3 regions of the Rahnella sp. CJA17(1/100) genome follow, and region 2 is predicted to be linked to each of the others. Evidence: predicted binding sites of a transcription regulator. Region 2 holds the regulator's gene; each other region holds the start of a gene.
What was found. Region 2 encodes CRP, which controls carbon source genes, mostly activating them, when cyclic AMP is high. Its sites were predicted from a motif close to ATGTGANNNNNNTCACAT; they were not measured.

Region 1 (4,590 bases), on a different contig from region 2:
TTCACCCGTAATGCGCGGATGACGCCAGCCCATGTACAGCGGGTCGTTGAGTAACTGCGGATTGTTGGTACCGGCGTCCAGAACCACCGGCAAGGTATACGCCGGGCTGATGCCGCCACAGGCGGTATACAGGGAAAGCTTACCGATCGGAATGCCCATGCCGCCGATGCCCTGGTCGCCCAGGCCGAGAATGCGTTCGCCGTCAGTCACCACCACCACTTTTACGTGTTGTTTGGTGGCGTTTTGCAGCATGTCATCGATGTGGGCGCGGTTGGGATAAGAGATGAACAGGCCACGGGCGCGGCGGTAGATATCTGAAAAGTGTTCGCAGGCCTCGCCGACGGTCGGGGTATAAATCACCGGCATCATTTCGCTGAGATGGTTGTCCAGCAGACGGTAGAACAGCGTCTCATTGGTGTCCTGAATGTTTCTCAAATAGATGTGTTTATCGATGTCGGTTTTGAAATTCTGAAACTGGCGGTAGGCACGGTCAGCCTGTTCTTCGATGGTTTCCACCGCTTCCGGCAGTAAACCGTGAAGGTTAAAGTTGCTGCGCTCTTCTTCAGTAAAAGCGCTGCCTTTATTCAGTAACGGAAACTCTAACAGGATCGGGCCAGCGTGGGGAATGTACAGGGGGCGTTTACTTTCGTATTCAAGTTCCATCGTTTTACTCTTCCGGTTTTCAGAATGTTGTTTTTTATATTTCGGAGCGGTGAGGGTAACAGAGAGGAAATAAGGATTTCAAATGACAAATGTAATGACAATGTTATGTAACTAAAGACTCCGGAAACAGAGTCTTTAGTGTTAACCGGCTCACACTATCAGCAGGTCAGCGTGGTGATATCTTCGCAGCCCAGTGCTTTTAACGTGGCACGCGTGGCATCGTTTTGCGTGATCAACGCATCTTTTTGCTCGACCAGTACTGCACGGCGCACTTTCAGGCAATCTTCACCTGACATATTCAGCAGGATTAACGCGGCCTGCAAAGGAGGCAGGCTCGGATTGAATGCGGCGTTTTCGGCGTAACGGCCACCGAACTGTTTGCCGTTATGGGTTTCCAGCGCCACACCACTGTGCGACTTACTGTAAGGCGCATGACTTTGATTGCAGGCATCCAGTGCCATGAGTGCCAGGGAGTCGGTGCTTTCCAGTGTGTAACCGTGATTCACTTTGTCCATCAGCAGGGTGGTGATGTCCAGATCCTTCGGGCCGAAGGAGTGCGGCAGATAATCGCCAAGTGTTGCTACATCACGATCGGGCAGATGGATATCCAGCGCCGTGCCGCTGGTCAGCTCATTCATAAACTGACGACAATGCCCGCAAGGCGTGTAATTCACGGTGATGGAGGCCAGACGGGTTTCACCACGCAGCCAGGCGTGCGTGACTGCGGATTGCTCAGCGTGAACCGTTTGTTGCATCGGCGCACCGGCGAATTCCATGTTGGCACCGAAATACAAATTGCCTGAAATTCCGCGTGCAACCGCACCGACATTGAAATGAGAGATAGGCGTAACAGAACAGGCTGCGGCCAGAGGCAGCAGGGCAAATGCCAGCGCGTCATCGTCCAGTCCGGTCGCCTGTTTTATCTGCGCAACATCAGCCGCAGTGAGCATTGCCGGGAAGTCATCATGACGCAAAAACGGCTCAAGCGCGGAGGATAAATTTTCAGGGAGTGCCGCAAAGGCGGTGTGAAAACGTGCGTGCATAAACATTCGATCTCGACAGTGATTACGGTTGAACAGTGTAAAAGTCATTCCATGAACGTGGTGTGACGGATGTCACTTTTTTGATGTAATAAGTTCTGCTTCGTTGCATATTTGGGAGATGTTACGCAGAACAGCCGCCTTTTCAGACGGCTGTTAAAAAAGGATGACGGGGAATCAGTGAGCCGGGAACCACTTGTCATTAATCTTTTTAAATTCGCCGTTAGCTTTGATCCCTTCCAGCGCTGTGTTCAGCTTCGCCAGCAGTTCCTTATTATCAGGACGCACCGCCATGCCGACGCCGGTACCAAAGTATTGCGGATCTTTAATCAGCTCGCCGACTTCACCCAGATTCGGGTTGGATTTCAGCCAGCCGTTCAGCACGGCGGTGTCGCCTAACAGCCCGTCCAGACGACCACTTTTCAGATCCAGAATTGCATTCTGATAGCTGTCGTAACCGACGGTAGTGATTTCAGGATGCTTTTCCATCAGGTATTTCTGGTGCGTGGTGCCATTTTCCAGGCCAACACGCTTACCTTTCAGATCCGCAATAGAAGCAAACTTGCCTTTCGGCCCGATAATCATTGCCGTGTTAGCGTAGTAAGGCTGGGTGAACGTCACCTGTTTACTGCGCTCTTCCGTGATATCCATACCGGAAATAATCACATCGAAACGACGGAATTTCAGTGCCGGGATCAGACCATCAAACGGCTGATTGGTGAAGGTACAGGTTTCCTGTATTTGCTTACACAGCGCGTTCGCCAGATCGATATCAAAACCAATAATCTGGTTGTCAGCGCCGATAGATTCAAACGGCGGATACGTGGCGGAAGTGCCGAAACGAATGGTATCCGCAGCGGTGGCAGTGAAAACTGTGGCAGACAAGAGGGCGGCGAGGATCAGCTTTTTCATGCAATACATTCCTGTTCAAAAAATGACATTCCCTTCATGGTACAGTTTACTGATTTTATTAATTTAATCGGGTAACTGGCAGGAAGTGAAACCTGAGAACAAAGTGCCACTAAATGAATTTATATGCAATAAATTTGATTAAAAAATTATAAATTGAAACAAGGGGATGTTTTTTCCGGCACAAAAAAAGGGACGATTTCTCGTCCCTTCAGATTCTTCTCTGGCTATCAGTTACGGCGTTCAAATGCCAGTGCACGACGCTCAATCAGGCGCATCATCAGGGTCAGCAACCCGTTCACGCACAGATAAACCACACCGGCCGCACCGAATACCATCACGTCATACGTACGACCGTACATCAGCTGGCTGTGACCCATCACATCCATCAGCGTGATGGTGTAAGCCAGCGAGGTACTTTTAAACACCAGCACCACTTCGTTGGAATACGATGACAGCGCGCGTTTAAAGGCGTACGGCAACAGAATGCGCAAGGTTTGCGGCTTCGACATGCCAAGTGCTTCGCACGACTGCCACTGGCCGGACGGAATAGCGCGTACCGCACCGGTAAACAACTGTGTGGTATAGGCCGCACTGTTCAGCGCCAATGCAAACATCGCGCAAAGCCACGGCTGCGACAGGACTTCCCATAACCACGGAATTTCGCGGATCGACGGAAACTGGCCCGGTCCGTAGTAAATCAGGAATATTTGCACCAGCAACGGTGTGCCGGTAAACAGCGTGATGTAACCTTTAACGATCTGGCTGGCAACCGGCACTTTCAGCGTCAGAATGACGGTGAAAATCATCGCCAGCAACAGTGCAACAATCAGTGCCGCCACGGTCAGCGTCAGGCTGGTGTGCAATCCTTTCAGGACTTCAGGTAAATATTCCCACATCAGGATGCACTCCGTTCAAAGCGTGTGGTACGCAGTTCGATACGTTTAATCACGAACTGGCTGAACAGGGTAACAAGCAGATAGATACACGCCGCAATCACATACCAGGTAAATGGCTCCTGCGTACGGGTCGCAATGCTTTTGGTTTGCAGCATCAGGTCGTTCACGCTGATAAGTGATACCAGTGCGGTATCTTTCAGCAGCACGAGCCACTGATTACTCAGCCCCGGCAACGCATGACGCCACATCTGCGGCATGATCAGGCGGAAGAAAATCGCCGACTTTTTCATGCCCAACACCTGACCGGACTCCCATTGCCCTTGCGGCACGGCTTTCAGTGCGCCGCGCAATGTCTGCGATGCATAAGCCGAATACAGCAGGGAAAGGGCGATCACACCACACACAAACGGGCTGACTTCGAAGTTCTCAATCGGCAACTTAATCGGGATGGCGAACAGGCCAAGATTGATGCTAAAGCCATCGGCCAGCACCATCAGCAGTTGTGAGGAACCAAAATAGATGAACAGTACCACCAGGATTTCCGGCAGACCGCGCAGCACGGTAACCCACGCGGTGCCCAGCCAGCTAAGCGGCTTCCACGGCGCGGATTCCCAGACTGCGAAAATCATCGCCAGCACCAGGCCGAGGATCAGCGCACAAACGGCAAGGCCGACGGTCATCCCGGCGGCGCTTGCTAAAGGTTGGAATTCAGTCATTGATAGGCAAACTTATTGCTGGAACCATTTTGAATACAGCGTCTTGTAAGTGCCGTCTGCTTTCACTTTTGCCAGAGCATCATTCAGTTTAGTCAGCAATTCGGTATTGTTCTGACGAACCGCAACACCCAGGCCGGTACCGAAGTAAGTCGGGTCAGTGATTTTGTCACCCACAGCGGCCAGATTTTTGTTCTGTTTCAGCCATTCATTCACCACGGCGGTGTCACCGAATACGGCATCCAGACGACCGTTTTTCAGGTCCAGTACGGCATTCTGATAGCTGTCGTAAGGTACGGCGGTGATTTCAGGGTGCTTATCCATCAGGTATTTCTGATGAGTCGTGCCGTTTTGCATACCGACACG
Region 2 (4,590 bases):
GTGCTTTTTCCCTCTTGGATCTCCCTTCGCTTTTTCACTGCGCGCTGTCGCGGGCACGGTGGACATGTTCTGGCTCATTAGTGTGTGGCGCAAAATGTCATCGCTGCGCGATTCCCGAATTTCAGGCTTCGAGCCATAGGTCTCGAACCGTTCATTCGGTGCCATTTTTGAGCACGCCAATCGACATTTCTAAAAGATAAAACCATTCTGCTTTGAATTTAGAATCCTGCGGGCGATTCAGAAATCTTGCCGAACGGAGCGGCCTGAAGACCCAGGGCTTCAGGACCGAGAGAGGGAACCGCAACGCGGCAAGATTTCAAGCCTGTCACCGCGGTTGCTGAAACATAGCCAGCAAGCGGAGCGCGTGTTGAAAAAGCGAGGAGGAATCCAAAGGAGGAAAAGCACTTTCCTCCTTTGGTCGGTTTCGGCGCGGTGAGTTAAGCGAACACGGCAATTGAGAAACCGAAACTTTCTCAATCCGTTTAAAAGAACGCCAGTACACGGCATCCGTACTTGAGAAACCGAGATATTCGCAATTTCAAAAAGCAGTCTGGCTGCAAGCCAGTAAAACGGGGATTTGAAAGGGGCATCCCCCTTCACGCCCGCCGCGTCAGCCAGATCCCATGATGCGGCCTCTGCTTCCACGCCAGTGACGAGATGGTATGCATCACGCTGAGATGTGAAATTACGCGCCGCAGATGGCGTTCCATTTCGGTCAGTGGCATATCCGGGTGAAGTTCCGGCGCATTAAACAGGTTGTTCTCGCTGCCCGGCCCGTCGTAGAGCAGTCGTTGCTGACAGCTTTGCAGCGCGATTTCGCAGGTCTGTAAATACTCCGTCGCCAGTTTTTCCGGCAGCATGTAATGCTCGCGGGCGAGGATCGTCATCGCGTTGATATGCTCAACCACAAACTGACTGTGCGTCACCCACAAACGCATATCCGCCAGATAATGTGAGTTAAAACCCGGCTCCTGCATCGCCTGATTTAGCGAAGTGAACAGCTTATTGTGCGCCTGATTGACCTGCATACGGGTGTACGCCAGTTTGGCGGTGTCGGGGCTTTCCTCAAGCAGCAGGCGGATAGCGTCCTGATAGATTTCCAGCGCCTGGTGTGCATTCTGGCGCAGCAAACCGCTTTGCCATTGCGGCCACAGCCAGATAGTGCCACCAAAGGCCAGCGCGCAGCCGATCAGGGTATCCACCAGTCGTGGTACCAGAAAATGCACGCCGTTCATCGCCAGCAATTGCAGGGTATACACTGCAGTCACCGTCATGCCGACCATCGCCAGTCCGTAGTTTTTGCGCAGAACGGTATAGGACAACAGGGTGATCAGCAACATGCACAGCAGCGTGGTGCCTTCCGGCAGTTCCAGTTTGAGCAAGCCTGAGGCAATCAGCAATCCGGCCAGCGTACCGAGTGCACGGTGCTGGATCCTCACCCGCGTGGCGTTATAACCGTTCTGGCTGACCAACATGATAGTCAGCAAGATCCAGTAGGGTTTGGGCAAATTGAAGAACAGACCCAGACTGCTGCCAATCGCCAGAATAATGCCCAAACGTGCGGCATTACGCAGTGCCACGGATTTGAAGGAAAGATAGCTTTTCAGCGCGGGCCAGAAGGGCAAACGCGGCTGGGTGTTCATCAGGTCACGTTTGTACAACGGCCGCTGTGTGCGTAACAGACGGGCAATGCGGCTGAAATGGTAATAACAAAACTGACCTACCGGATTGTCCGGGTTACGCGCGGCGATTTTCTCCAGCGCGGTCAGCTCATTGGCCATCGTAAAGCGCCCGGATAAACGATGATAAAGAATATCGTCGGCAATCACCCGAAGACGGGTGGAAATCACCTGCGCATTTCGGCGGATAACCGCTTCGGCATGGCTTTCCTCCACCAGTTTCTGCACTTCTTCCGGCTGATGCAGGCTCACTGTAATGTGCTCCTGCAAATCGAGCGCCACCTGAAAACGCTGAAACAGCCGTTTATGGTGATGATGATGTCCGTGCTGGGGCAACATGTGTAATTGCTGATAAAGCAGGGCAATCAGGTCGATAACCTGCTGCTGGCGGGTTAGCAGTGGGGGTAACGCAGTTTCGGGATCGGTGTGTTGCGTCAGCAGGCTGTACTTGGCTTCGAAATAATCCGCGAGTTGCAGATAGAGCTGGCTGAGCGTTTCGCGCATCGGCTGTTCTTCCGAAATACGAAACCACGCCCAGTTAAACAATCCGTACCAGGCTGTGCCAGCGGCGAACAACACCGGGGCCTGCCACATCGGGCGCACACCCACCATACTCAGCGTGAAGATAGTCGCCACCAGCGCACCGGGCAACAGGCGCGCATGCAGCGGGCTGATTTCACCGGTGACGCCCAGCAGTAACGCCAGCGACAGCATGATCAGCGGCAGCGGTATATGCCAGCTTTCGAGCATCAGTTGCAGCAGAAGGCTGCTCACGGCAAAGAGTGAACCGCCGACGAGCAGGCGTTTGAAAAAGCGTTTATGCGGGGTATCCAGACCGGCGATGTTACAACAGGCCGGGCAGAGGGAAAACAGCAGGCCCATTTGCAAATTGCCAAACAGCCAGCAAATGCCAACAGGTAAGCACAACACCAGCGTCTGGCGCAGCGCGTAGTTCACTTCAGGATGGTAAAACAGTCTTCGCCATAGCGTCATGGGTAAAGCTTAGCCCATAAAAAAGGCGCGACAGTGTTTTGCCGCGCCAATTTTTGAGGGATTAACGTGTGCCGTAAACGACAATCGTTTTACCGTGTGCGGAGATCAGGCTCTGATCTTCCAGCATTTTGAGAATGCGTCCGACTGTTTCACGTGAACAACCGACGATTTGGCCAATTTCCTGGCGGGTGATCTTGATTTGCATCCCGTCCGGATGGGTCATTGCATCAGGCTGTTTAGCCAGATTGAGCAAGGTTTGAGCGATGCGACCGGTAACGTCAAGGAAGGCAAGGTTGCCGACTTTCTCTGACGTCACTTGCAGACGGTTGGCCATCTGCGCGGAGAGACGCATCAGAATATCCGGGTTAACCTGAATCAGCTGGCGGAATTTTTTATATGAAATTTCAGCCACTTCACAGGCAGTTTTAGCACGTACCCAGGCACTGCGTTCCTGACCTTCTTCGAAGAGTCCCAGCTCACCGATGAAGTCACCTTGGTTAAGGTAGGACAGTATCATTTCCTTGCCTTCTTCATCTTTAATCAGGACAGCAACTGACCCTTTCACGATGTAGTAAAGCGTTTCGGCTTTTTCACCCTGGTGAATCAGCGTACTTTTAGAAGGATACTTATGTATATGACAGTGAGACAGGAACCATTCAAGAGTCGGGTCTGTTTGTGGCTTGCCGAGAACCATTTGCTATTATCCTCTGTTGTTATCGCTGCCCAAAATCACAGGGCTCAGAGTTCCCTGTACGGCACTTCAAATCCAAAGCGCCCTTTCAGCATATAACTCTCCAGAAATGCTGCAAGCGGATGTCGGAGTGCAACAGCCTGTTTATTGCTGTCATCACCGTGGGTTCTGTACTTAAACCGCAAAAACCGTCACCGCAATTTACTGGAAAGTATGTTTCGGCTTTGTTTGTAGCACAGGTTTGAGATGCTGTCTTCTGTTGTCTCGCTTCAGCATGATGGCGATCGGGTTACGTTGCCAGATTTTAGGTGAAAGGGTACTCTGAGAGCAGATTTCGACAAGTTTATTCACCGGGAGAATAGTTCATGCATGCACGTGTCAAATGGGTTGAAGGACTGACATTTTTAGGTGAGTCTGCATCGGGTCATCAGATTTCAATGGATGGAAACGCGGGTGATAAAGCCCCAAGCCCGATGGAAATGTTACTGATGTCCGCAGGGGGGTGTAGTGCAATCGACGTGGTGTCAATTTTGCAAAAAGGTCGTAATGACGTGCGTGATTGTGAAGTGAAGCTGACCTCACAACGCCGCGAAGAAGCGCCGCGTCTGTTCACTCACATCAATCTGCATTTTATCGTCACCGGTAAGGATCTGACCGATAAGATTGTTGAACGCGCAGTCAGCCTGTCTGCCGAAAAATACTGTTCTGTGTCTCTGATGCTGGGGAAAGCGGCCACAATCACCCACAGCTTTGAAGTGATTGCAGCCGAATAAAGTTTACTCGATCTTCTTGCCTTCCATCAGGCGCTGCACCAGCGGCGCCATGATCAGCTCCATCGCCAGCCCCATTTTGCCGCCCGGCACCACCAGTGTTTTGATGTGCGAGATAAACGACCCTTGCAGCATGGCCAGCAGATACGGGAAATCGATGTCATCCAGTCCCTGAAAATGAATCACCACAAAGCTTTCATCCAGTGACGGAATGGCTTTGGCGGCAAACGGGTTCGAGGTGTCGATGGTGGGTACCCGCTGGAAATTGATGTGCGTGCGGGAAAACTGCGGGGTAATGTAATTGATATAGTCATCCATCGAACGCACGACGGAATCCATCACCGCTTCACGGGAATGCCCGCGCTCGCCGGTATCGCGCACCAGTTTCTGGATCCATTCGAGGTTGACGATAGGCACTACGCCGACCAGCAGGTCGACCTGCGCGGCAACGTCAATT
Region 3 (4,590 bases), on a different contig from region 2:
GCAGATGAGGATTGAAATCAAAAGCCTGCATCAGAGAATGAAAAACACCATTGTTTATGTGACGCACGATCAGGTCGAAGCCATGACGCTCGCCGACCGTATCGTGGTGCTTAATCATGGCCTGATCCAGCAGGTCGGCACGCCGCTGGAACTGTACGACACACCGGCCAATAAATTCGTTGCCAGCTTTATCGGGTCGCCTTCAATGAATTTCATCAACGGCACACTGGAACTGGGTGATTCTGCACCGCAGTTACGGATTACGCCGGAATTAACGTTGCCGGTGGATCCTTCAATCATGAATCTGCAAAGTGGTTCAGAGGTGATTTATGGCGTCCGCCCTGAAGCCATTGTGCTGTGCGAAGAGGGTGCGCCGGGCGCCGTGCCGCTTGACATCACGCTGATTGAACCGACCGGTCTGAGCGAACTGATCCACGGTAAATTTGGCCGTGAAAGCCTGAGTGTTTACAGCATGGTGAGATCGGGGGCCGCGCCGGGGGATCGCGTGTGGGTACAGATTGATACTGCACGAATGCAGTTGTTTGAGGGGGACAGCCAGCGGCGGATGGGGAAATTAGGGGAGTAGATTTTGGGTTTGCTCCTCCCCCTGCGAAGGGTGAGGAGCAAACCAGTTAAACCGCTTTCGCCTCAGATAAGCTCATCAGCTTAAAGCCGACACCGACACCGGCAATCAGCATCAAACTGATAAACCCGGTAATCCCGTACCAGCCAAATGAGTGCCAGAAGAATCCGCCTGATGTCCCGGCGACGCTCGACCCTGCGTAATAACTGAAAAGGTATAACGAGGAAGCCTGTCCTTTTGCGCGGCGTGCACGACGCCCGATCCAGCCGCTGGCGACGGAGTGGGCGGCGAAGAACCCGCCGGTAACCAGGATCATACCGATGAAAATCAGCCAGACCGGCGAGAAGGCGGTGATCAAAATCCCCAGCAGCATGAGCGCTGTTGCGCCGATCAGCACCGGACCGCGGCCATAAACACCGGTCAGCGCACCGGCTTTCGGCGAGCTGTAGGTGCCCATCAGATAGACCACAGAGATAATACCGACAATCGCCTGGCTCAGATTGTAGGGCGATGAAAGCAGACGGTAACCGATGTAGTTAAACATGGTCACGAAACTCCCCATCAGCAGGAAACCTTCGGCGAAAAGTAGCGGCAAGCCGCTGTCGCGCCAGTGCAGCTTGAAGTTAATCAGCAGTTTGCGTGGTTTCAGCGAGCTTGCCCGGAAATGTTTTGACGGCGGCAGAATGCGCCAGAACATAATTGCCGCCGCGAGAGCGAAGAAACCAACGACGGCAACGGCGATACGCCAGGAGAAGAAATCCGTCAGCACGCCGCTGACTAAACGTCCGCTCATGCCGCCGATAGAATTTCCGCTGATGTATAGGCCCATCGAGAAAGCGACCACGCTCGGGTGGATTTCCTCACTGAGATAAGTCATGGCGACTGCCGCCACGCCGCTCAGCGACAGGCCGATCAGCGCACGCATGATGAGAATGCCATCCCAGCTTTGCATAAAGGAACAGACCAGCGTGCAGCCCGCAGCGAGAAATAACGCCACCACCATCACTGATTTACGCCCGACGGCATCAGAAACTGGCCCGGTGAACAGCAGGCCTATCGCCATTAAACCGGTGGACAACGACAACGACAGGCTGCTGGTGGCCGGTGAAACGCCGAAATCATGCGACAACACCGGCAGGATTGGCTGAACGCAATACAGCAGGGCAAACGTCGCCAGACCCGCTGAAAACAGCGCAAGGGTGACGCGGATAAATTGCGGCGTACCACGTTTGATAAAAGGGGTTTTAAGTCCGGAGCGGGCGACGGGGGTTTCAGGATTTAACTCGTCGTCGTTAACTGAATCACTGGCTGGTGCAGCGGAAATCCGCCGGGAGGTTTTCACTGGAAGTCCTTAATACGGGGGCTGTAAAACTTAATTTTAAAATGTATAAGAATTTTAACGCTGCGAGGTTTATTGTCTAATATATTAATCAGTCAAAAACGATATGTTTAAAGTATCAATCGGGTGAATTAATCCACATCATGAACCACATCGAACTGCGTCATCTACGTTATTTCATCGCTGTTGCCGAGGAACTGCATTTTGGCCGGGCAGCGGAACGTCTGCACATTTCCCAGCCGCCGCTGAGCCAGCAAATTCAGGCGCTGGAAACCCATCTCGGCGCCGCGCTGTTTTACCGCAACAACCGCAGCGTGCGGCTGACGCAGGCGGGACAGGCGTTTCTGCCGGAAGCCCGGCAGATTTTGCAGCGTGTCGGTGAGGCGTCCGCTCAGGCGGCACGCATTCATCGCGGCGAGTCTGGCAATCTGACCCTCGGGCTGACCTCTTCGGCACCGTTTTTACGTCGTGTTTCCCGCACCTTGCACCGTTTTCGTCTGACCTATCCGGATGTCAATATTCGCATTGAGCAGCTCAACAGCAAACAGCAGATCGAACCGTTACTGGAGGGAAAACTGGATCTGGGCATTATGCGTAATGGCGAGTTACCGGAGGAGCTGGAACACCATCTTGTGCTGTCCGAGCCGCTGATTGCTGTGGTGCACAAAGACCATCCGCTGAATGCGCTTAAAGAGGGTGAACTGACTTTTCAGCACCTTGCCGATCAGCCTTTTGTGTTTTTCTCCAAAGATGTCGGCACGTCGCTTTACGACGATATACTCGGCCAGCTCAAAGTGCAGGGGATCACGCCGTATATCACTCAGGAAGTCGGCGAACCGCTGACCATTATCGGCCTGGTCGCGGCCGGTCTCGGGGTGTCAATTCTGCCCGCTTCTTATCTGCGTATTCAGGTTGAAGGGGTGAGGTATTTGCGATTTGGCACGCTGCAGGGCACGACAGAGCTTTGGCTGGTGAATCACGCACGGCGTCCTGCGACTGCCGCAGCCCGGGCATTTATGGATTTGTTGTTACACGAAGAATAAGGAGGCGAAGTCAGAAGATGCTGTATTTCCAGTCAATTCTGAGCGTGTTTTCGCGCAATTTGTGCACCAAATCACATAACGAATCAAATAGTTGACGACATATAACAAAAACTCCAACATAGCCCTAATCTTTATTTTGAAGCGCGAAAATAACAGGAGTTCCTTGAGTGATCCCCGACGGGCAACCAGGACATATAGATCAGATAAAACAAACCAATGTCGGTGCTGTGTACCGCCTGATAGATCAGTTTGGTCCTATTTCGCGCATTGAATTGTCAAAAAAAGCACAACTGGCTCCTGCCAGTATCACCAAGATAGTTCGTGAGTTAATCCAGGCGCATCTGGTGCTGGAAACTGAATTTCAGGATCCCGGTAGCCGCGGGCGTCCGGCCATTGGTTTAGCGCTCGATACGCAGGCCTGGCATTACCTTTCAGCTCGTATCAGTCTCGGTTCCATTACCCTGGGTCTGCGTGATCTCAGCAGTAAACTGGTGGTAGAAGAAGTCCTCCCGCTGCCGGAACAGGCGTCGCAACCTCTGCTTAAACGTATTATTTCGGAAATCGATCAGTTTTTTATCCGTCATCAGCGCAAACTCGAACGTCTCACCGCCATCGCCATTACCTTACCGGGCATGATCGACGCACGGCGTGGCATTGTGCACCGCATGCCGTTTTATCATGACGTGTTTGATATGCCGCTGGGCGACACGCTGTCTGAGCACACCGGTTTGCCGGTGTATGTGCAGCACGATATCGGTGCCTGGACGCTGGCCGAGTTGCTATACGGTGCCTCCCGGGGTTGTAAAAATGTGGTACAGGTGGTGATTGATCACAACGTCGGAGCAGGGGTGATCACGGGCGGGCGCGTGTTGCACGCGGGCAGCAGCAGTGTGGCGGAAATCGGCCATACGCAGGTCGATCCTTACGGCAAGCGCTGTTATTGCGGCAATCACGGTTGCCTTGAAACTGTCGCCAGCACTGACAGCATTCTTGATCTGGTTCGTCAGCGGTTAACGGTACCGGTTCCGGCCAGCTTACTGCATGGTGTGTCGCTGACTATCGAGGCCGTGTGTGATGCAGCAAACCGTGGCGATCAGCTAGCGCGTGATGTGATCATCAGCGTCGGACAAAGCGTTGGACGCATTCTGGCGATCATGGTCAATCTGTTTAATCCGGAGAAAGTGCTGATCGGCTCACCGCTGAATTTATCTCAGGATATTCTCCATCCCGCGATAATGTCCTGTATTCAGCAGCAATCGCTTCCCGCCTATAGCGAAAATATCAAACTTGAATCGACACAATTCTATAATCAGGGAACGATGCCCGGCGCGGCGTTAGTGAAAGATGCGTTATATAGCGGATCCCTGTTAATTAAATTACTGCAAGGCTAATATCCTGCAAAATTGAAGTTACTTCTGCATTGGCTGCATTTGTTCGCCCGAATCCTTGATCTTCGTCAGCGCATCGGGACTTTCTTCCTTGCCGCCCTGTCGTAATTTCCATTAATTGGGATATATCATTAACCTGTGTTCGTAAATAAAAAAATATAAGCCCTCCGCATTAACTGCATGGACAGTCAACAAAACATTGCGCTAACGCAAACCGCTCTCATCCCGCATCGCCTA

Region 1: the regulator CRP is predicted to act here: its motif matches at 1,767-1,784, upstream of cdd (cytidine deaminase).
Region 3: the regulator CRP is predicted to act here: its motif matches at 3,025-3,042, upstream of mlc (sugar metabolism global transcriptional regulator Mlc).

Annotation. Positions count from the first base shown of each region.
Region 1 is NZ_CAWOJA010000064.1:233,927-238,516, reverse strand. Features, by position in the region: gene AACU55_RS21675 (NAD-dependent malic enzyme) at 1-663, opposite strand, end outside; gene cdd (cytidine deaminase) at 822-1,706, opposite strand; gene AACU55_RS21665 (arginine ABC transporter substrate-binding protein) at 1,881-2,615, opposite strand; gene artM (arginine ABC transporter permease ArtM) at 2,843-3,511, opposite strand; gene artQ (arginine ABC transporter permease ArtQ) at 3,511-4,227, opposite strand; gene artJ (arginine ABC transporter substrate-binding protein) at 4,240-4,590, opposite strand, start outside.
Region 2 is NZ_CAWOJA010000003.1:136,156-140,745, forward strand. Features, by position in the region: gene AACU55_RS02310 (YccS/YhfK family putative transporter) at 597-2,672, opposite strand; gene crp (cAMP-activated global transcriptional regulator CRP) at 2,734-3,366, opposite strand; gene AACU55_RS02320 (OsmC family protein) at 3,729-4,136, shown strand; gene AACU55_RS02325 (phosphoribulokinase) at 4,140-4,590, opposite strand, start outside.
Region 3 is NZ_CAWOJA010000033.1:361,895-366,484, reverse strand. Features, by position in the region: gene AACU55_RS16295 (ABC transporter ATP-binding protein) at 1-586, shown strand, start outside; gene AACU55_RS16290 (MFS transporter) at 633-1,925, opposite strand; gene AACU55_RS16285 (LysR family transcriptional regulator) at 2,066-2,965, shown strand; gene mlc (sugar metabolism global transcriptional regulator Mlc) at 3,133-4,356, shown strand.